3 regions of the Colwellia sp. MB3u-8 genome follow, and region 1 is predicted to be linked to each of the others. Evidence: riboswitches for the same ligand, from Rfam matches in the RefSeq annotation. Region 1 holds a riboswitch; each other region holds the start of a gene.
The links. Region 1 has a riboswitch for cyclic di-GMP ahead of H4J54_RS03350 (methyl-accepting chemotaxis protein). Riboswitches for the same ligand answer to the same signal wherever they lie in the genome.
Positions count from the first base shown of each region.

Region 2: linked by a shared signal. The riboswitch ahead of H4J54_RS15410 (hypothetical protein) and the one ahead of H4J54_RS03350 (methyl-accepting chemotaxis protein) in region 1 are both predicted to bind cyclic di-GMP.
Region 3: linked by a shared signal. The riboswitch ahead of H4J54_RS10630 (DUF3718 domain-containing protein) and the one ahead of H4J54_RS03350 (methyl-accepting chemotaxis protein) in region 1 are both predicted to bind cyclic di-GMP.

Region 1 is NZ_JACGVA010000037.1:214,708-222,457, forward strand. Features, by position in the region: gene H4J54_RS03335 (hypothetical protein) at 89-532, opposite strand; gene H4J54_RS03340 (hypothetical protein) at 513-1,379, opposite strand; gene H4J54_RS03345 (hypothetical protein) at 1,462-1,833, opposite strand; gene H4J54_RS03350 (methyl-accepting chemotaxis protein) at 2,485-4,044, opposite strand; cyclic di-GMP riboswitch class I at 4,351-4,440, opposite strand; gene H4J54_RS03355 (2OG-Fe(II) oxygenase) at 4,856-5,641, opposite strand; gene H4J54_RS03360 (aldehyde dehydrogenase) at 5,677-7,008, opposite strand; gene H4J54_RS03365 (iron-containing alcohol dehydrogenase) at 7,161-7,750, opposite strand, start outside.
Region 2 is NZ_JACGVA010000070.1:79,438-87,187, reverse strand. Features, by position in the region: partial or broken gene H4J54_RS19830 (transposase) at 184-430, opposite strand; gene H4J54_RS19825 (EAL domain-containing protein) at 749-925, shown strand; gene H4J54_RS15420 (ice-binding family protein) at 1,375-2,673, shown strand; gene H4J54_RS15415 (hypothetical protein) at 3,113-4,138, opposite strand; cyclic di-GMP riboswitch class I at 4,802-4,887, shown strand; gene H4J54_RS15410 (hypothetical protein) at 4,952-6,316, shown strand; partial or broken gene H4J54_RS15405 (transposase) at 6,590-7,043, opposite strand; gene H4J54_RS15400 (peptide deformylase) at 7,079-7,243, opposite strand; gene H4J54_RS15395 (LysR substrate-binding domain-containing protein) at 7,385-7,750, opposite strand, start outside.
Region 3 is NZ_JACGVA010000064.1:47,036-54,785, reverse strand. Features, by position in the region: gene H4J54_RS10650 (acetyl/propionyl/methylcrotonyl-CoA carboxylase subunit alpha) at 1-1,151, shown strand, start outside; gene H4J54_RS10645 (hydroxymethylglutaryl-CoA lyase) at 1,151-2,068, shown strand; gene H4J54_RS10640 (CoA transferase subunit A) at 2,167-2,874, shown strand; gene H4J54_RS10635 (3-oxoacid CoA-transferase subunit B) at 2,898-3,554, shown strand; cyclic di-GMP riboswitch class I at 4,222-4,314, shown strand; gene H4J54_RS10630 (DUF3718 domain-containing protein) at 4,379-4,738, shown strand; gene H4J54_RS10625 (patatin-like phospholipase family protein) at 5,005-6,156, shown strand; gene H4J54_RS10620 (monovalent cation:proton antiporter family protein) at 6,224-7,750, opposite strand, start outside.

The DNA of each region.
Region 1 (7,750 bases):
CTAAATTTTTGAGTAAATTTAACGCCCAAATAACAGGCTAAGTAATAGTGGGCTATCATTGTGTAGCGAAGCGAAACGTAGCCAACTGTTACGTGTCCTTGTTGATTTGCTTGTTATACGCTTTTTGCAACATCGCAGTAGTAAAGCCATCAGAAAAATGAAAATAGCTAGCAACAAAGAATAAAAATATTTGAAATATCCCTAACTTGAAGCTCGGCAAGACCAACATACCGAAATATACTGCTGATGCTATCACAACCAAAAAGAACCTTTTAGCTGTATAAAGGCCAAAATGTTCTTGGCTTGTAGTTAATTTAGAGTTCGCTACAGCCTTAGATACTTTTGAAGTGATTTGACCAAAAATAATACATGAAGCTAGAGCCCAGTCTGCAACCATAAATATATCTCGCCAATCTCCCATATAACTTTTCACCCCAATTAGCAGGCAGAATGGAATAGCTATATATAGAAATTCTGTTTTTAAATCAGCATAAATTACTTTTCTCTGATTTTTAGAAAGAGCTGAGTTCATGCTGATAAACCGTATTCCTTTTGATTTCAGTTACTTCTTTTATTTTGGCGTTACGAATTACAGGCTCACCCTTTCCTTTAGGAGGAGTGTATATGTCATAAGAGACATGTGCATCCATAATATCTTTAGGTCCAACAGGTTGGATTAAACCTCTTTGATATTTTTCAAGCCATTCTTTATGGATTATTCTCGCTGAAAATGGTTGTTTAATCCTTTCGCACCTAAATGTCCAAACAGAATTCCCCTCATTTACCGAGATCTTTGCAATCAGCTTAAGCCTACTATCATGACTTTCAGTAGAACCTTGAAACATCTCTTTAGGATTTCCAGTAAATCGCCAACTAGTATTCATCCTACATTCTTTTTGCGAATCATTTGATGATTTAAAAATAACACTTTCGCCACTTTTTATTTTTTCATTTGCAGAAGAAAATGCTTTCAATACATGAGCTAAATTTTGCCTATCTATATGAGGGTCTGCAATTTGATTAGGGATATTAGTAGCTAATGAGGTTTCAATATTAAGGGCTAATTCCTCAACTTGTTGCTCGGTTTCAGTTTCATCGATACTTATTAGTTCTTCAAAAGTACTATTTCCTGACTTGTAGCATGCAGCTTCAAATATTGCATCTAACTTGCCAGGTAATGAAGATAGTTTACTTAAGGTAGAACCACTCTCAATTGCGTTTAACTGAAAGTCAAAGTCGCCTTTAATACCAATAGAATTGGTCATCAGCTGCCCAAAGTCTCTATATGCATTTATATAGAGAGACATAGCATCGAATATTTCTGCCGGATTTTTACGATCTTGTAGGTAATCCAGCTTAATACTTAACTCAGGTTTCAAAGAGCACCTCCATATGGTTGATTTTCACCTAGCGTATAACGCCCTGTAATTTGTCCCGCTTGAACAGCTTGTTATATGCTTGTTAATCTTCAATTAGACCAAGTTTTTTAAGCTCTGAGGTAATAGCTCCCTTTGTACGACCATGCAATTCAGCGAGCTCTTCACGAGAAACGTCAGATTTGAATTGCTCAGTTAGATTATCTCGTTGGTCGTCGTTCCAAGGTAGCCCTGCATTTTCAGGTAAGCCTTTTTTAATATTTTCATCTCGCTTTTGCCCAAGCGTTTTCTTTATTTTAGGCTGTTTAATTGAAGAACTCTTTATATGATCGATTATAGCAAAAAGAGACCTTATTATTTCAGGGTTATTATGAAGCGAATCACTAGGAAGTACCTCACCTGTTAACGGATCAATTCCGTTAGCTAAAGCTTCTATAATTTTTAAATGAGATTCCATGTAAATGATACTCCAATGTTAGAAAAGCATATAACAACTTATTATGTATACGTCTTAGTAACATACGCATCATAAATAACATTAAATTAACATTAATGTCCCATACTTTCAAAGTATTAGAAACTAGTAATGCTAAATCACATGTATATTAAGGCGTGTTACTAAGACCTCTCAGTAATACAACCTGAACAAAAAAAATAAATAAAAACCATTAAATTCAGATGGTTAAGTGGATTTTCTTAGTGTTTATTATAATAAATACTGTGTTAATAAGACGTCTTAGTAACACACCTCGAAAAATCATACTGACTTCCATATAACAGGGCGTCACAGCGTTTAGGCAGTAGTTAATTCATTAGAAAATATATGGCAAGATTTTTAGCTGGAATGTCAGGAAGGCACATTCGAGACATTAGCTTTTAAAGAGACTTAACACTTCGGAATAGTTATACCCAAACTCCTACCTTGAATACCTGAAGAAATACTCTTTGATAGAAGTGAGTTTTTTACTAAGCTGTGCTATTGCAAAAGCCCATTTTTGAGGGACAGACACCAACTAGGACTGAAATAACAAAGGGGCTAAATCACTGCTCTTACGCATCCATTCATACGTGCGTAAGAGCGTGCTTCATGTAGGTCATGAGGGTAATATTATATTTTGAAAGATCCAACATGGTGATCTAAAGCGAGCGCAAGCTCCTCTAATTGTTTGCTGGTTTTTTCTAACTCATAGCTCGCATTTAAGCCTTCTTTAACAGAGCTGTCAACGGTATCCATATTGACATTAATTTCATTGGCAACACTTGACTGCTGGCCAGTGGCGGTTGCAACTTGCGTATTCACATCAAGTATCATTGATACTTGTTCTGATATATCGTCAAGCATTTCCTGAGCATTTTGCGTTGTTTTAGCGCTGTCGACTGCGAGAGACTTACTACTATCCATCGCAATTACTGCATTTTTTGCTTCATTTTGTAACTGGTCGATCATTGTTTGGATTTCATCTGTAGACGATGCTGTTTTACTCGCAAGACTTCTTACTTCATCGGCCACCACACTAAACCCTCGTCCAGCATCCCCTGCTCGAGCGGCCTCAATCGCAGCATTGAGTGCAAGAAGATTAGTTTGTGCTGAAATGCTTCTAATAACGTCCAGTATAGAACCTATAGACTGCGTTTTTTTCGCTAGCGAGGTGATCACCAATGACATATCTGTCATCTCATCGCCAAGATTATTAATCGTCATAATAGATTCTTGTAGCGTTTGTCGCCCCCTCTGGATCCCGTTATTCGCTTTTTGTGCTGAATCTACCGCACTAGTGGCATTGTGAGATATGTCATTAATAGTCGCTATCATTTGAGACATAGAGGTTACGACGACTAAAGATTGACCACTTTGCTCTTCACCTCTTGATAGCGCTTGCAAAGATTGACTGCGAATTTCTGTCGCTGAGCGAGCTAAATCTATACCTGTTTGGACTGTTTTAGAAATTATCTTATTGATGTTATTTACAAATATATTAAAATCAGAAGCGATCTTGGCTATCTCATCTGAGCCTTGTACGGGTAATCTAACGGTAAGATCACCATCTCCTTTAGAGATGTCTTGTAATGCTTTTTGCAAGCCCGAAAGTGGTTTAACAAATCTAGCCAATAACAAAACAAGTACGCATACACATATTACAAAGATGACTAGGATTGAGATCAACAGAGTCAACATAATATCCTCAACCGCTTCACTTACTTCTGTGATAGGAATACCTATATCAAAAGCACCAAAGAGCTCACCATCAACATGAACAGGAACCATAATATCGTAGACCCAAACTTGCTGTATTTCTGCATACCATTTCGAAAATTGTGACTTTCCTTTGCTTGCCCCCTCGAGGGTATAACTGTCTTTATAAATTTTACCTAATTTTTGTTTATCGCTATGTGCGATGGCTGTAATGTTTTTATCAATAACCACTGCGTAGGAAATATCTGGCCGTTCTTTGAGAGAGGTCATTAATGCTTGTAAATCATGCAAGGGTTTCGAAGATGTGCGCAACACATACGCAACATTGTTTGCGATTAAAGCAGCCTGCGCTTGGGATTTTTTTAAGATAATATTATCTATCTCTTGATTTGAGATAAAATAGGTCGCGGTTATACTCGTTACTGCTGCTATAGCAAACATGATACAAACTGTAATTAATATCATTTTTTTCATTGTGAATATCCTTGGGAAATCGATAACAATCAAGGTTTAAAATCAAACTGATCCTAAAACATTTAACCATGGTGTGAAGAACATTTTAACAGAGGGACTGACTTAAGCTGAACTATATAGCGCGGGTTAATTTGTCACTAACCACAGCATGATTTGGCGTTGACACTAGTAAGATAAAAAACACAAGGGCATGATATTTTATACAATGAAATGGCATATATTGTTGGTTCCAGAATAATTTGAATAATGTGGATAATTTGAATTGTCTTGTTCAAGAAACTAGTATTGTCAGGTACCTTTGCCGGTTTAGGTAACTCCGCTGCCATAACGTTAAACGCTTTAGACCGGTAGTTTTTTGCGTTTTAAAGTTTTAGGTAGACGTTGCCCTTATTAAAACCATACAATAAATTAATTCTATTGTTCCTTGCTAGGCAAGTCAATACTATTGGCTTAATACTTGCTGTATGGATATATATAATTGTTTTTGATCGTAAGTTCACTGGCTCTGAACGACTCTTATTTTGATAGGATAGTGCGGGCTGTAATGGTTTAATGAAACTGGAATAATTTATAGCTTAAAATCTTTCCAGTGTTAGTTGACCATTACAAACCTCATGTTAAATTTTAGCGATCAGTTGACCTAAAGAGCGGCCAATAGCTAGCTTGCGCTTAACGCGTATAATGGTCAGCTACCCATTTTAGCTAATATTTGTTCGGCAGTCAGCGGTGCAGCCTTGGGTTTGAGCCCTCTACGTTCTTCTCTAAGCTGCTACCCCACTTGCTAGTAGATGACCAAATTAACTATGTGACTTCACAACTCAAATAAAACATCACTACGGATTATATATTTAACTCCCTCACTAATCGGCACTGAACTGTGTATGTAACTTAAAGGATGCATGCCATGCGGAAAGCACAATATACTGCCAGCAGGGGTTCGAATATCAACATGACTAACCTTACCCCCCGCTGTTGTCGGTTTAGTAGGATCATCCGCATTGACCATGAAACGTGTTTCACCACCTTCGAAGCCTTCACTTAATAGTATTAAAAAGCTCATTTGGCTATAACGGTCAGGATAAGCATTAGCGACTAGCTCATTATTAATAATACGACTACCCGGCCAAGAACCATCAGAATGCGGTTTAAAATAATCCTCAGGGTTATAACGATAAAATCGAAAACGCGCATTGATACCCAAGGCTTTATTGCCAGAAAAAATAGCTTGTCGGTCATCCATTAAATGCGAGATGCGTTGCCAAATAATCCCATCGGTTTGTTCATCAACAATCCAAGTCAAGCTGTCGTTATGTCGAACACTGCGCGGTAAAGAAACCGCAGCATCGGGCAGATAACCTAACGCTTCACTAATCGCGATCAATCGTTTACATTCATCTTTTGCCAAAACATTTAACAACTGAAATGCACCCGGCACTTTATCCAACTCGTGTCGTTTAATATGACTGACGTCATAATGTTCATCTAAGTGTGCCGCATTCATATGGCGGTTACCCCATGCAGGTAAAGCGAGATGCTCGGCACCGGGTTCTAAAGCAGCGACAAAAAAATCGGCGACTGTATCTTTTTTTGTATTCATTGTTTACTCCATTAAATACTGACTTATTTACTGACTTATTTACTAATAACGCGTACTTGCGCAAACTGACGATGTCCAGCCGCAGTACCATGAAAACCAAAACCACTTTGTTTTGCACCGACCCAAGGTCCAATGCCGCCAGCACCTTGGTTGACTCCTACCATGCCAGCTTCCATTTGTTGCGCAACTTTATCTGCTCCAGCGCCACCAAAAACCACAGCACCTAAGCCGTAAGCACTGGCATTGGCACGTTCAACCGCTTCAGATAATTGCTTAAAACGACTTATGGCAACAACAGGACCAAAGGTTTCATCTTTCTCTAGCTGCATATCGGGTGTGATATTTGTCACGACTGTAGGCTGTATAAAAGGTAGTTCATAATGATGCGTTCCTAATAAGAATGTTGCCCCTTTAACATGAGCATCTTTTAGTTGAGAGAGTACATTTTCATGCTGCTGAGGGTTAACCATAGGTCCAATATTGGCATGGCTTTGATCCCAAGCACCCGCTCGATATCGGCGAGCTAAAGCGACGACTTTTTGCTCAAACTCATCAGCTATACGTTCATCAACATAAATGCGCTCAGTAGAGGTACACATTTGCCCCGTATTTTCAAAAGAGCTTGCCACCGCAAACTGAACTGCCTCATCAATATCAGCACTTGCCATTACAATAAGAGGGTCATTACCTCCTAACTCCATGACTAAACGTTTTAGTCCTGATGCCGCACTGGCCATAATATGTTTGCCTGCAGCTAATGAGCCGGTGAACGCGACCATATTGATCTCGCTATTAACTAACGCCTTACCGGTTTCTGCATTACCCTGTGCGATTTGTAACACACCTTCAGGTAACACTTTATTTAACGTTTTAACAAAAAGCTCGGCAACCAGAGGCGTTTCTTCAGACGGCTTTAATACCACACTATTACCAGCAACGAGTGCAGGCAACAACAAGTTATTCGCCATAGCTAATGGATAATTCCAAGGTGAGATCACAGCAACAACGCCTAATGGTCGATATTGTATTTCAGCATTAGGTCCCATTGATTCAGTCTTTAGCGCTTGCGCTATTTCCTGGGTAAAATAAGCGGCATTTTGAACGGTTCCAGCCACTTCATAACTTGCTCTACGGTGATCTTTACCCATTTCTTTACCGATCAATAATGTTAACTGATCTTCTATTGCAGTAAGGCACTCATAAGCCTGAACGACTATTTGTTGACGCTCATCAAGGGATAATGCTGCCCAAGATTTTTGCGCCTGCTTCGCACGTAGAACGATAGCCGGAATATCTGCAGGCTCGCAAATAGGTACATCACCCAAAGGCGATCGATTAATTGGGTTATAGGAGGTAAGTGTTGGCATGAAAGGTTTCCTAAAATTACATTAGCTGTAATCTGTTAAATTTTATGTTCTAATTTTATGTTCTAATTTTAAGAGGTATTAAAAAAGTCTGCGTGTGAAACTTTTAAGGTAATACACACGCCACTTATACCTGTCTTAATTATGATGAATCATTACAATGCTTGAGTTAAAATATCACGGCTTATTGCTAAGGTAATATCGTCATTTTCGCCCAATGCCGTCATACCATGTTGCTCTAATCGTTCAATCAGTAAGTCGATATCTTTGCTACCAAGATCAACGTGGGATAAACGTGTGGGTACTTGCATTGTTTCGAAAAATGCCTCAGTTAAACTAATCGCTTTATCGATACGCGCGTTGTCATCACCATCCGTTATCTGCCAAACGCGTGCTGCATATTGTAGTAACTTTTCACGTTTTTGCTCTTTACGCACTTTCATTACCGCAGGCAATACAATAGAGAGGGTACGCGCATGGTCGATACCAAAAGCACCGGTAAGTTCATGACCTATCATATGCGTTGACCAATCTTGTGGTACACCTGCTCCTATAAGACCATTTAACGCCATGGTTGCCGACCACATGATATTAGCTCGAACTGCTAAGTCTCCTTTAGTCGCTGGCGATAACGCTTTTGGTCCTTCTTCAATCAATGTTTGTAATAAACCTTCACTAAAACGGTCTTGTACCTTGCCATTTACGCTGTAAGTTAAGTACTGCTCGATAGTATGAATAAAAGCAT
Region 2 (7,750 bases), on a different contig from region 1:
AAACAGACTTATTTGAGGCGCCGCTCTACTTTGTGGTGGTAATAATCAACGACTTTGTCATTTTTTATTCAGGTTGCTATTGCTATCCCAAAAACCCGTTTAAGTCTTTGCGCCCAGGTCATCAATGATGTTTTTGTGCCCGTGTTCCCCACGCCCTGTCGTCAATGCTTGTTTAGCCTTATTTCGTTTTGCCCGCGTTATTGTCACGCGGTGTCGACGGTTTAGTGCAAACACTCCATGAAACCTAGTGAGATTTACGCTGGGTTTGGGTACTAAGACCGCTAAACGGGCGATAAAATCCAGCGGCTCAAAGATCACATGAGTGGTGCCGTCACGGTAGGCTGTTTTGAGTTGGTAAGAACCTTGCCATAAGCCGTCATTGCCAACCTTTTCCTGATACCCCAGAGCGGGTAATATAACGGCACAGCCTGACGCAAGCCCTTGTTCTGCCATAGGTGAAGTGGTTTAAGGTAAAGACCTTTCGTCCTTGCTGTTTGCCTGTAGCGATGCGTAAGTAATGGAATACCCGTACATTTGCAACATCAGATCGTCTTCCGGCCCACCCAAAGCCAGGTAGTCATTGCCACCCTCCCTAATAAACCCTCGCGCTCAAAAAAACCAGCCACACGCTATCACCTTTGATATTTTACTTATGAATGCCGATCAGGCGATGTATGACGCTAAAAAAAATGGCCGCAACTGCAGTTGATTTTATACACAACTTCTGCAGGAACTAGCGACTCGACGAATGTTCCTGTTAAACGAACTCTGCAATGCTATTAAAGAGCAACAGTTCAGTATTTATTATCAACCTATCGTACATATCTCGACGGTAGCGGTTCATAAAGCTGACACTTTAATTTTTTGGAATCATCCTGTTAAAGGAATGATTAATGTTTTTTGGTGTTCCTATGACACTACCTGAGTAAGCTACATAGGCATGATATTTTTTGATGAGACTTGTGTTAAGTATTTTTACACTTTAAGCTCAATTTTTTTGCTCTCTCACTTTGGCGTATTCGCCGAGAAGAGTGAGTGTTGTTTGATTTAGTAGAGATTTCTGACAAGCCAGATACTCTGTTACGGCTAGCCATCCGACATCCTCGTATCGGACCAGTATTAATAGTGGATGAGCAGCAAATAGGATATTTTGACAATATTAGTGTCAGGTTTTTTTACACATAAAACTTAAAAACCCCCGGAAAACACTTAACCAATTGTTTTTACTGTAATTATTTATCTGGCCCGATTATTGCTATAACAGGGTTATGGCCTATTGGCGACGATACAAAAAATCGTACCGCATATTTAAGTAAAGGATTGAGATGATCAGCGATAAAATGGATTTAGCAGCATGTGGGCAGACAGAGATATTTGGACAGAATTATCTATCCTACACATTCAATTTCTTACGAACAGGTTTATAAAATGATAAATTTAAAAATGGATTTGAGATTACTATCGTTGCTTGTTTGCTTGCCAACTTACGTATCGGCAGGGCCTATTTTTATCGAAGATCTGCAAGATTTATCAGTATATTCATACACATATGCGACAACCGGTGCCGATTCATCGGTGAACGGCAGCCTGATGTCGGGCGGTGTCGGCACTTCGGGTGCTGGCGGCTCTGTATCAGGAGACTTCACGGCAGTCGGAGCTATCACTATTGGCGGCATATCATCGACAGGAAAAATAGCAACAGTAGGTGGTAACATGACATCGGGCGGCGTACTAACTACTGGTGACCACTCGGAAGTAGGTGGTGACGTTACGGCCGCCGGTGCAGCAACCGTGGGGGCAGGCGGTGGCGTCAGTGGTAATCTGGCGGCGGCGGGCGCTGTTACAACCGGCGCAGCTTCACAAGTCGACGGCAACGTCGAGGCAGGTGGGGCAGCATCCATCGGCGTGGGCGGTTCGGTGGGTGGCACCGTTGCCGCGGTGGGAGTCTATACAGAAGACGCCAACAGCGAGCCGCAGTCATCAATTGTCATTGAGAATAATCCGGTCGACGCAGCGGTGCTAGTAGCTGGCCTGATCAACACGGTCGATGGCAACAAGAATCAGATCCTAGCAGCGCAACTTGCTTTTTCCCAAATGGTCACAACCGAGATACTCAGTGCAACGATGCCCGCCGACCTGACGCTGCTTTCCGGCGTTTACGAAGCTCCTAGCTTCTCGACCACGGCAAGTCGGACCCTTACTCTTGATGGACAAAATAAGAAAGACCAGTACTGGGTGTTTAATATCGGCGACATCCTTAAGATGGGTGCAGGGAGCAAGATTGTGATGGTCAATGGCGCAAACAGTGACAACGTTATCTGGAATGCCGGTGGCAATGCCGACTTTGGTGATGGTTCGTCCTTTCTCGGTACGTTGTTGGCCAGAGACTACATCCACGTCGGCGCAAACGCCAAGGCCCTGGGTCCCGGTGGCTCCTGTGGTGGTCTATTCTCAGCGTTATCCTACGTTAGCACTGGTGACGCCGCGCAAATAGGTGGTGATGGCTGTAGCGGCATCGCTTCGGGTTTCCATGTCGATAGTGACAGCGGAGTAGCTTATCACGCCGCTTCAGTGCAGGTTGCGGAACCCCCCATGTGGGCACTATGGATATCCGCCTTTGGATTCCTTGGCTTATCAATTCGCCGCAAGAGAACCGCTTTGGTCGCAGCTTGATATTAGTTGAAAGACTATAATGGTGGCTTAGTTCGAATTCAGACCTAACTAGATATTGGCGTTATCGTCAATAAACAGATTTTTTCATCTCTGGTTAACGTCAGCTATCAGGAAACTTCTAGCATAAGGTGGTTGTTCATCTATGTCCGCTGTAGATCAAAACATACAATAATTTTCAGTATAAATTATAAAATGCTAATGTCTTCAGTGTGGCCAGCCTGTGTGAAAACTATTTTGAACTGGTGTAATTAGATAATATCAACGAAAAAAGGCGCTGTAGATTAAATTCTGTAGTACGTTTGATAACAAACCACCTGTTAATTTACGTAGCGTCACATAAAAAATTTACGCTGGGAGTTTTCACACAGCCAGTGGCATTAGTGAGCCTTAGATAATTATTTTAACCACCATGAATATTTTTTGCTGCCAAAGGATACCGTTAGGCTATGGGCCAAACATATGTCTCGAACAAATAAACCGCTAATAGAATTCCGCCCACATTGATTGCAAGAGCCAAAAAAATTCTCCACAGCGTCCAGTACTTAGTTGAGTCTGTGTGTGTGCCGGATGGCTCGGGAGGATTTTTATTGACTGCGACTACTTGTAGAGGCACATCTAAAGGCTGCAGCAGTTCATCTCGTTTTTTTTCGCTATACCTACAATTCGCGACTGTAATTCTGTGATTGGCGACATAGTAAGGAATGTGTGCTGAAACGTAAATGCCAAGAATAAAGACGTAATATTTCGCCTTATGCCAGCTACTAGCCCAAAAACCTTCAGGTTCGGGATAAGACAAAACCAATAAGAAGCTCGCTGCAACCACATGAAGTAATATCCAGGGTATTAATATAAAATATTTTAAACGCTTAATGTTTCTAACAGCACGCTCGTCAACCCATTCCTCGCTTTGGACTTTTGCCTCGTAAGCGATCCTTTGTCTGGTTTCAGCTTGTTCTTGGCATAAACTTTGTCTGGTTTCAGCTTGCTCTTGGCATAAATCTGGATTTTGACGGATATAGTCTGCGCAGCCACGTCCATAGGATTTTCGCATCTCTTTGTCTTCAAAGGGGACATAAGCCATAGGGATGACTTCGCCACTATCATTAAAGACAAAATGCACTTTCGGTTCCGCTCTATAAGTGAAGGTAAATCCTTTTGTTTCATGACGAATGAAAAAAGATGAGTGGCAGGCTTCATCAACTCCAGCGCCGTAAGCCGTATCGAGCATATACTGCGACGTAGCACCCTCGATATATTCTTGGGCGATTCGGGCAAGAAAGCCATCAATTATCAACTGCCTTACCTGGGCATGATAAATATGGCTAGGCCTACAGCTATATGTAAGGCTGCCATCTTCGTTTAGAATATAATCATATTGGGCAACGTCATATTCTATATTGTAGCCCCAGCCATATGCGTACTGTAGCTGTTGTTGCACGGCATCATAATGCCGACGGTCTTGCACGTCCAATATGCTGCGACGGCAAGCAGGACAATGATCCCATAGGTTGCCTGAATAGTTGCAAAAGTATAAATCATAGCAACGTTCGCAGTTTCTCATGTGGGACAAAGATATGCTCAACTTTGTTATTATAGAATTATTTAATGCTGATTATAACGCAACTGTAAGCACCAGACATCCAATTTTTTGTAAGAGCTATTGTTCATTAATCTGCAAATTAACGACAAAGCCGCTGCGGGTTTCTCTGCCAACACTCAAAAGATCCCAGGCGTGGTACATGCCGTATTCTTCTCCGGCAAATAACCAGCTGTATTAGCTGCGCGTCCCCCGTCGTATTCAAACCTATTTCGTCAACGAGTCAAAGCAGAAACAAAAATGCCCCAAAAACTCTGTTTTTTTGATCTTTATTTAGCTTCTACAACTGTGATAAATGGCACCAGACACACGTTAAATAACAGTTTATTTTGACCGAATTAATTGCTTTGTTGTCATTTTACTGGCTACTAACATATCAACATAATCAATCATCCGCTCAACCTCTTTTGTGAAATTGAACCATGGCTAACAATCTATTCCCTAATTTTTTCTTTCTATAATCGCTAGAGCCACTACTTTTAATGACGTGTATAAATCACCTTGATTTTATCTTACCTTACAGTAGACTCGTGAAATAACTGGCAACTATTAATGAAAATTAATAGACGCAAAGCTACCAGCCTAAGTGCATTGCATAGGGTCGTGGGGTTGCAATTTATATGGATATTTTTACAACCTTTACTGTGATTTATTAATTACATCATTTATTAGAGGTTGTGAATGTTTTTCTCAAACAAGTATTTTATTCAATTCGTTGTTATTTTTCTCCTAAGCGCCTGTGGCGGAGGTGATAGTAGCGATACAGTCTCAAATCCACCACCCGTAGCCACGTCATCTGTAACGGCTTCATGCGTCAATCCTCATTCTGCTGACTACCCTGAATCATATAAGGGTAAATTTGAAACCCCCTCCCCCAGAGGTAAACTTTCTAGTCATATAGTGAGAGGTATTAGTTTTAAAGACTACTCCCCTAGTTGGATTTATGATGGCCTATCCCAGTCTGAACGCGATAGTTGTTCCAGAGATGAATATGTAAAATTAATGTATCTTGAAGCATTACAAGCAATGAATGCTTCTGGTGCACAAAGGGTTTGGGTTTACAATTATGGTCAGTGGAACGATAACCAAGAACCATGGGTAGTCGCCGAAGCTAATTATCATACGCCTAAAAAATATGTAGAATATATTGTTGAGCAAGCGCGTTTGCTCAACATTGATATTTATTTTTCTTGGCAGTTTACTCAAAACAATGTCGATGGCGATATTATTGTTGAGCAAGGTGAGAAACTCACGTTGGACAAGCTTAAAATCATATTAGATGCCCATCAAAACAATATGATTATTCAAGCAAAACATGCCCAAAAAATAGCTATAAAAGGTATTTCTGCTGACTGGAACGCGATGTGGGTCACCTTGCATACCGACGAATTAAAAGAATATTATATTGAGCGGTTTGCCGAAATTATCGATGATATCAGAGCCAATTTTGACGGTGAGATTACTTGGGGGCAAATAGGGACTGTAATTAATGATCAACGAATATTTTCTAGAGTAGATAGTATTTTAATCAATGCGTTACAGTGCTGCGGAAATCAATTTAACGCCGAAGAAGATGCCAAGCTAACAACGGAACTGGTCAAGCAGAAAACCTTTGAATCACTGACCAATCAGCATATGCAAATATATTGTGGTGATATTAACCAGCCATGCTGGCACGGTACGTCAAATATAGAATTACCGATAACACTTATTATTCAAGTGCAAAGTCGTGAAGACTTTTTTCTCAATGGCTGGAAAGAAGATGGGTTCTGTACCCCAGGAAGTTTAGAAGACGGGACTGAAGTCAGTTGTATTCAAGAAAGTTTTGTCACTGACTTTTCTGTGCAGTCAATGGGGATAGAAGGCATTATGCAAGCGATCGAAGAGCAAGATACCTTTATGATTAACAGCGTCGACATTCACACCGGTTATTGGCTTTCACCCACGTTAACCCCCAATTTTGAAGGTTTCCCTAACACCTCTCAATCTATCCGCGGTAAACCGGCAGAGGGTATTGTTAAGTATTGGTATACCGGAAAAGAATAATTCACCTCATGTTAAAGTAATGGCCGGTAAATTTACCGCTCATTACTTCTACATCCACCATGAGCTACAAATACATAAAAATCATCTTTTGATTATTCTTAGTTATTTTATCAGCGTAAATAAAACGAATTATCCATCATTCGCTTAACCTCACCTTTAACATTTAACCATTAATAGTGGTTGAATTTCCCATTTAACCTAGATTCATTTTGTCGGTCCTCCTGATCAAAAAGACTAGGGTGGCAATAGACTTATCTGAGGTGGTGCGCTACTTTATGGGGGCAATAATTCGACGACTTCGTCATTTTTTGTATTCAGGTGACTGAGTATCTTTTGAATCATCAACGGATGTTTATTAGACACATCCCTGTGTCTAAACCTTCGGGCAGCATTCGCTGTGCAAATCGTCTTTCCTGACGATTTGTCAATGCTCGCTATAATTTTAACCGCACCACCGCATTGCTCACAGGTTTCTATTTCTATCCCAAAACCCGTTTAATTTTTTGTGCCTGTGTTCCCCGCGCCCTGTCGGCAATGCTTGTTTAGCCTTATTTCGTTTTGCCAGCGTTATTATCACGTGGTGCCGACTGTTTGGTGCAAACACACCATGAAACCTAGTGAGGTTTACTCGGGGTTTGGGTACTAAGGCCGCTAAACGGGCGATAAAATCCAGCGGCTCAAAGATCACATGAGTGGTGCCGTCACGGTAGGGTGTTTTGATTGGGTGCATACTCGGTACACTTAAGCAGCCTTCCCTGCCTTTTATTTTCTCATTATAGTAATGCAATATTCAGGGTTAATAATTGCTGTTGGCGGCATTAATGGCGCGTCAGGATAACGCGAATTGGGTTTAGAGCACATAATATAAATACTTACACTGTGATGTATTTGTGGTGCGACAATACCTACACTACCCGCTTCGGACATCATTTGATTGATTCATTGCTGGCATTCATCGGCCAGTATATTATCAAGCTAAACCGCTCTTTTTCTTAACACCGCATGGCCTAGTAGAGTAATATAATAGCTATTATTTTTGGCTACTGTTTTAGTTAACCTGAACTTTGGTTAGTTAATAAATTTTTGTTTTTCATCTAATAACCATTGCTTAAAGCAGTTAATGGCTGAAGAAGAATGGTGCTGAATTAGGTAATAACCCGCATTTGCTGCTATCGGATTAAAGGGCGAAACTAGCTTTCCTTGTTTAAAATCTTCTTCAACTAAGGCATATCGAGCCATGGCTATCCCTAATCCTGCTTCGGCTGCCGCCATAGCCATATCAGTTCGATTAAAATAATGCCCCTGAAGACTGTCTGCTGTAATGCCCATGTGATTGAACCAATATTGCCACTCGGTATTTTTGCTTGCGCCATGCCATGGCTGAGCATCATGTAATAGGGTGACCGACTGCCAAATCGTTTGTTGGTTTTCTAC
Region 3 (7,750 bases), on a different contig from region 1:
TGGAAATGAATACTCGTTTACAAGTAGAGCACCCAGTGACTGAATTAATTACCGGTCAAGATCTGGTAGAATGGCAATTGCGTGTTGCGGCAGGTGAAGTATTACCTAAAGCTCAACACGAACTAAAAATTAACGGCCATGCATTTGAAGCCCGTATTTACGCTGAAGATGCCAACAATGACTTTTTACCTGCCACTGGCAAGTTAGACTTTTTACAACCCCCCGTTGAAAGTGAATTTGTTCGTGTTGATACCGGTGTACGCCAAGGTGATGAAGTGAGCGTGTTTTACGATCCTATGATTGCAAAATTAATTGTTTGGGATGAAAGCCGCGAAAAAGCCTTACAACGTCTAGCGAAAGCCTTGTCGGAGTATCGTATTAGTGGTGTGACAACCAATATCGATTTTCTTTATAATTTAGCCACTTGTGCACCATTTGTTAACGCGGATATCGACACCAGTTTTATTGAAAAAAACCAAGCCATAATATTTCATGACAACGAGCAAGCACTTGCGGGCGAACTGCCGATGGCGGCGCTTTATTTAGTGTTGTCACAAGCACAGCAAGCACACACAAAGGCCGCAAAAACCAACGACCCATTCTCACCTTGGAATATGACTAATGCTTGGCGCTTAAATGAAGCGAATATTCATCACATGGTATTGGCTCATAATGGCACAGAATACCCAATTATAGTCGAGCAAAAGCGTCAAGCTAGTAGTAGTTATTATCTGATCTCAGTTGATGGCCAAACGGTTGATTGTCAAGGTCGTATTGAAAACGATATTTTGTACACCAGTATTGATGGCTACCGTAGTCATGCAACGATTGCACAAAATGGTAACCAAATTAGCCTTTTTCATCAAAATGGCGTGTTTAACTTCACCCATATTCTACCCGACTGTGGTGATAATAGTGGTGACGATAACCATGGTGGCTTAGTTGCGCCCATGAATGGCACTATGGTATCAGTATTAGTAAAAGCTGGCGACAGCGTGATTGCGGATCAACCCTTGATGATTATGGAAGCGATGAAAATGGAGCACACTATTCGCGCGCAAAGTAATGGTGTTGTTGACGCTATTTATTATCACGAGGGTGATATGGTTGACGGTGGTGCTGAATTAATCGCCTTTACAGAGGACCTATAATGGCTGATATATCTATGCCGGTACTACCGACTTCGGTAAAAATAGTTGAAGTGGGTCCTCGTGACGGCCTGCAAAATGAAAAAATGCAAATTAGCGCTGAGGATAAAATAGCGTTAATTGAGCAACTCGCTAACGCTGGTGTCTGCTACATTGAAAGTGGCAGTTTTGTCTCGCCTAAATGGGTGCCACAAATGGCTACTTCTAGTGATGTTTTCAAAGGTATTAAGCGCAAAAACGGTGTTACATACGCCGCATTAACGCCAAATATGAAAGGCTTTGAAGCGGCTATGGCGGTGAATGCCAATGAGGTCGCTATTTTTGGCGCGGCATCAGAAGCCTTTAGTCAGAAAAATATTAATTGCTCGATTGATGAAAGTTTGCAACGTTTTGAATCCATTATGCAAGCGGCAAAAGCCGCCAACATTCGCGTGCGTGGCTATGTTTCTTGTGTAGTTGGCTGTCCTTACGATGGTGATATTGCAGCAGAAAAAGTAGCAGAAGTTGCAGAAAAGTTATATAAAATGGGCTGTTACGAAATATCACTTGGCGACACCATTGGTGTTGGTACGCCAGCCAGTGTCCAAAAAATGTTACAGGCTGTTAGTGCTAAAGTCCCTATTGATAAGTTGGCTGTGCACTTTCATGATACCTATGGACAGGCTTTGACCAACATTTACGCGGCGCTTGCTATGGGCGTAAAGGTAGTCGATAGTGCTATTGCAGGTCTTGGTGGTTGCCCATATGCTAAGGGTGCATCAGGTAATGTCGCCACTGAAGACGTGTTGTATATGCTCAATGGCTTAGGTATAAAAACTAATATTGATTTTGACAAATTACTGGCTGCAGGATGGTTTATTAGCGATAAATTAGGCAAGGCGCCTTTATCAAAAGTCTCGATAGCCTATCGTGCAAAATAATCTAAAATAAAAACTATAAATTAACTGGCGTTGATTGTGAGCATTACCTACATCAGCGAATAAAATATAAATTAAACATTAATATTGAGGAGCAAATAATGGCAGGATTTGACAAAGTAGTGTCAAGCTATGAAGAAGCAATGGCCGGTCTTGAAGACAATATGACTGTAATTGCTGGTGGTTTTGGTTTATGTGGTATTCCTGAAAATTTAATACGCGAAATTCAGCGTAAAGGCACTAAAGGCTTAACCCTAGTTTCAAATAACTGCGGTGTAGATGATTTTGGTCTCGGCATTTTACTGCCTGACCGTCAAATCAAAAAAATTATCGCCTCTTACGTTGGTGAAAATGCTGAGTTCGAACGTCAGATGATGAGCGGTGAGCTCGAAGTTGAATTGACACCACAAGGCACCTTAGCAGAAAAAATGCGTGCTGGCGGTGCTGGTATTCCAGCTTTCTTTACGGCGACAGGCTATGGCACACCCGTAGCTGAAGGCAAAGAAGAACGTGAATTTGACGGTCAGCATTACATTTTAGAACCAGCAATTAAAGGCGATTTTGCTATTGTAAAAGCGTGGAAAGCCGATCGTTATGGCAACTTAGTGTTTAGAAAAACCGCGCGTAACTTCAATCCTATGGCAGCAACCGCAGGTAAAATAACCGTAGTAGAAGTAGAAGAGATTGTGGAGCCAGGCGAATTAGACCCTGATCACATTCATACGCCGGGCATTTATGTTAATCGCTTAATCTTAGGTACATTCGAAAAACGCATTGAACAGCGCACTGTTCGTAGCGACTCAGAATAATCAGTGTTAGTAAGGAGTAATTTATGGCTTTAACAAGAGAACAACTAGCACAGCGGGTAGCACAAGAATTACAAGACGGTTACTACGTTAACTTAGGTATAGGTATTCCAACCTTAGTGGCAAACTATATTCCCGAAGGGATCGAAGTCATGCTGCAGTCTGAAAACGGCTTACTAGGCATGGGACAATTTCCCACCGAAGCAGAAATTGACGCCGATCTGATCAATGCGGGTAAACAAACAGTGACGATGGCAAAAGGCGCATCAATTTTTGATTCAGCAGAATCATTTGCCATGATCAGAGGCGGTCACGTTGACTTAACGGTTTTAGGCGCCTTTGAGGTTGATGTAAATGGTAATATTGCCTCTTACATGATTCCTGGTAAGTTAATTAAAGGTATGGGCGGTGCGATGGATTTAGTCGCCGGTGCAGACAATATTATTGTGACCATGACCCATGCCTCTAAACATGGTGTCTCTAAGTTGTTAAGTAATTGTACGCTGCCGTTAACCGGTAAAGGCTGCATTAAAAGGGTGTTAACTGATCTGGCTTTTATTGAAATAAAAAATGGTAAATTTTACTTATTAGAGCGTGCACCTGGCGTGTCAGTCGCAGAAATAATATCATTAACTGAAGGTGAACTTGTTGTTGAAGGCGACGTGCCTGAGATGCAATTTTAAAGCGATAACCAGCAGTTGATAATGAATGACAATATATATACTAAGGGGCTGCTGCCCCTTTTTTGTATTCGATTTAGAGTTATAATTCGCCGAAGTCCCCCTCATAGTCATCGCTTATGTTGATATATGAAAAATATTAATATTTAATTATTTATCACTATGTAAGCCAAAATAGCGCTTCATCCATTGCATCAATTAACTGTTCTTCTCTATATGAAGAACAAGCAGAAAAATACAAAACATTTATTTAATAACTAGTCGCTCTAATTATTAAGTAAATAACGCAGTAGAAGGTTGTTTTAACTGGGTAAATAATCAGAAAATTAGTGAGATTGTTATTACGGCCATACCTCTAACTTGCTCCCTCTGCACAAAACTCACCAGGTTTAGTCACACAGCTTCATACGGCCAAACTGACCCTAAGTATCAACAGACAAGCTGCACACAATAGCTATTGTAGATAACGGCTGTAGCCTTTAACCTAATGCCCTACATTTCTATAAAAATCGCTTCAAAATCGTTTCAAAATCGCTTCAAAATCAATAATGTTATAGGTAAAGCTTTTAACGTCGCCATGTTTAAAAAATTAAATCGACTAGGTGTTAAATACCCATAAGCTGTAACCCTTGGGTTGCAATTAACTACGACTTTAGTGATAATTGCACTAACAAAGAAAAGGCAAAATACGCGAAAACGTGTTACGCAAAACCACCGGTCTAAGGATAATACTCTCTTTATCTACGACAGCGGAGTCACCGTGTTATTAGGTACATCCTGTGGTTTTTCTTTTATTAACTCTATTTGTATTGTAAAAGGTTATTAAAATGAAAAAATTATTACTCGTTACTGCCATTACTGCTTTAACAATGACATCTATTGTATCAGCGCCGAAAGCGCAAGCCGCTGATATTGCAAGAAGTATATGTGAGTATGTTGCTGCAGACGACAAAAGGCGTATGCGTTCATTCTTAAAAGCGCATAGATTAAGAATTCGCGATATCTTTTCAGATATTAAGTGTAACGGTCAAAACTTGTTAGAATTTTCTGCTACCAAGGGTTCAGTTGAAACAGGCTCTTTGATGATTAGTAAATTACCAAGGGACGTTGTTTCTGAAAATCTACCCCTTATTCAACATGGATCGCAACCATTAATCGACGCTGCAAACGAACGGGTTGGTGGTTAGTGGTTTATTTTCCTGTAGACGTTTAACTCAAACTGATAACCATTGAATTAAGTACATGAGAAATTTTTTATTTCAATTACTGCAAGTTCAATGGCTATAAGTTCAATGTTTTACTAGTCAATAATTCTTGTGTCATTAAAAGGCTAGCATTTGCTAGCTTTTTTCTATTAACCTGTACTGGCAAGAAAATATTATTAATTTCAACTAGCCACCCTATAGAAAACTGATTAAAATCACGCTCGACTTTAATAACATCGGTTTAATTAATGACGAATAAACGTAGCTACATCAAGAGTAATAACGCTTTAGTATTAACCGGTGGAGGAGCACGCGCCGCCTATCAAGTTGGTGTTTTGTCTGCGATAGCTAAATTTATGCCACGCAATCATGGTGTGCCTTTTCCAATTATCTGTGGTACATCAGCAGGTGCTATCAACTCAACCGCATTAGCTTGTTATGCCTCCTGTTTTCAATTGGCGGTCAAAAAGTTGGAGTGGGTCTGGAAAAACCTCGATCCTGAAAGAATTTATCATACGGATCCCCTACGTGTGTTTAGTCACTTAATCGGTGGTGTTTTAGGTAACTTTCAGGCAGATTATGCCAATAAAAGTGCCCGAAGCTTATTAAACAACGCACCACTTAGGCAACTGCTTGAAACTGTAGTAGATTTTAGCCGAATAGATACCAATATTAGACGCGGTTATCTCTCCGCAGTATCGGTTACAGCATCAAGTTATTCCAGCGGTGACTCGATTAGTTTTTTTCAATCAGAAGCGTCTATTTCGCCTTGGTTTAGATCAAAGCGACGGGGCGAGCCTACGCAATTAAACAGCCAACATTTAATGGCCTCAGCGGCCATTCCATTAGTTTTTCCGTCTGAAAGAATACAACGCCATCATTTAGGCGATGGTTCAGTTCACCAATTGTCTCCGTTAAGTCCTGCCATCCACTTAGGAGCAGAAAAAATATTTATTGTTGGTGTCGAGCAACCAAAAGAACCGCTTCATGCGGTTGAAAATAACCCACATCCACCAACAACAGCGGCAATCGCAAGTCACTTACTTGATTCTGTTTTCTCAGATACCCTGCAAAGTGATATTGAACGCATGGTGAGGGTTAACAACACCTTATCGCTAATTCCAGATGCAAAGAAAAAAAACATTACCGGTTTAAAAAATATTGAATCCTATCTGCTCAACCCTAGTCATGACTTTAACCGTATTGCGGTGAAATATTACGATAAACTGCCGTTGTCGATTCGACTATTATTACGCAGCATGGGGATTCACAATGACGCGGAATCTAGCTTAGTTAGCTACTTATTGTTTGAAAAAAACTATTGTAAGGAGTTAATAAACCTCGGCTTTAATGACGCGCTTGAGCAAGAAACTAAAATTCGCCAATTTCTTAATATCTAAGCCATGTTAATTAAAAAGCCTTGAACAAGCTTGTTGGTTTAACAACTCATTCCTACCGTCAAATAAGCTAATGCCCTTCTTGGACAAAACGTTCAGCTCGCTCTACCCGTCTGGGTTTGCCACGTACAATTAAGGTATCTTGTGATTGTAATATCGTGTCAACGTCAGGCTCTTCGCTTTCAATGTTATTGCGACGTAATGCGACAACAATAACACGGCGCTCATCTAGTTTTAATGAACCAATTGAATGGCCATTAGCAAAAGAATCATCTGCTAATATAATCGCATGCGCAAATTCAATACGGTCAATACTATCAGGGCTCATATCAGTATGTTCGCCTTGAAAGAAACCATGTAAATGATTGTAGTGGTTCTTACGCTCTTTTTGCACACGGCGAACAATTCTAGAAAAAGGCACGCCTGATAATGACAAAACTTGAGACACTAGCATTAAACTGCCTTCTAGGCTCTCTGGAACCACTTCATTTGCACCCGCCGCATGTAATTCGTCTAACTGATCGTCGTTGCGGGTACGCACTAAAATAGGCACGTTAGGCGATAAAGAACGTACTTTTTGAATAACATCAAGTGATTGTTTATCTTCACCAAAGGCGATAACAACCAACTTAGCTTTTGATAACTGTGCAGCATGCAACAATTCAGCCTGCCTAGAAGAGCCAAAAAGCACGTTTTCGCCCGCTTCTCTTGCTTTGCTTGTCCGTAAGGGGTCAATATCAATAGCGACAAAGTCGATCGACTCTTGTTTTAAGAAGCGGCTAACGGTTTGTCCAATACGGCCAAAGCCGCAAATAATAACATGATCACTGAGTGTGGTACTTTGAGGTAATTCTTCTAACGCTTGGCTGTCCAGTGGTTTATCACGGCTCAACCAAAGTGCCCAGCCGCGCGCATGACTGATCATATAAGGCGTTATTGCCATACTTAGCACCCCCGTACCCAGTAAGATAGATGCTGTGGTTTCAGGTAACACTTCAACTTGGCTAGCTAAGGCAATTAAAACAAAACCAAACTCACCCATTTGCGCCAACATAATACCAGCGGCCCAAGCATCTTTAGAGGACTCTCCAGCACGTTTTGCTAGTAAAACAATCACCAGAACTTTAATCGCCATAAAACAGACTAACAGCGAAATAATGATCAAAGGAGAGGAAAAAACAACATTAATATTGAGCTTCATGCCAACAGTGACAAAAAACAAACCCAGTAAAATATCACGATAGGGTCTAATGTCAGCTTCAAGCTGATGTTTATATTGGCTCTCTCCTAACATCATACCCGCTAAAAATGCTCCTAACGCCATCGAAAGGCCAAACCACTGTGTTAATGCTGATGCCACTAAGGTCACGAGTAATGTGGTTAATACGAATAATTCATCGGTTCTAACTTGAGCAACTAAATTGAATAATCTAGGTAATAACCATTTACCAGCGAATAATAAGAGTGAAACAACAAATACTCCTTTAACTAGTGCAAATAATAACGCCATAATAAAAGAAGAATCGCCGCCTTGGGCTAATAAAGGGATAATAATTAACAATGGCACCACGGCAACATCTTGAAACAGCAGCACTGC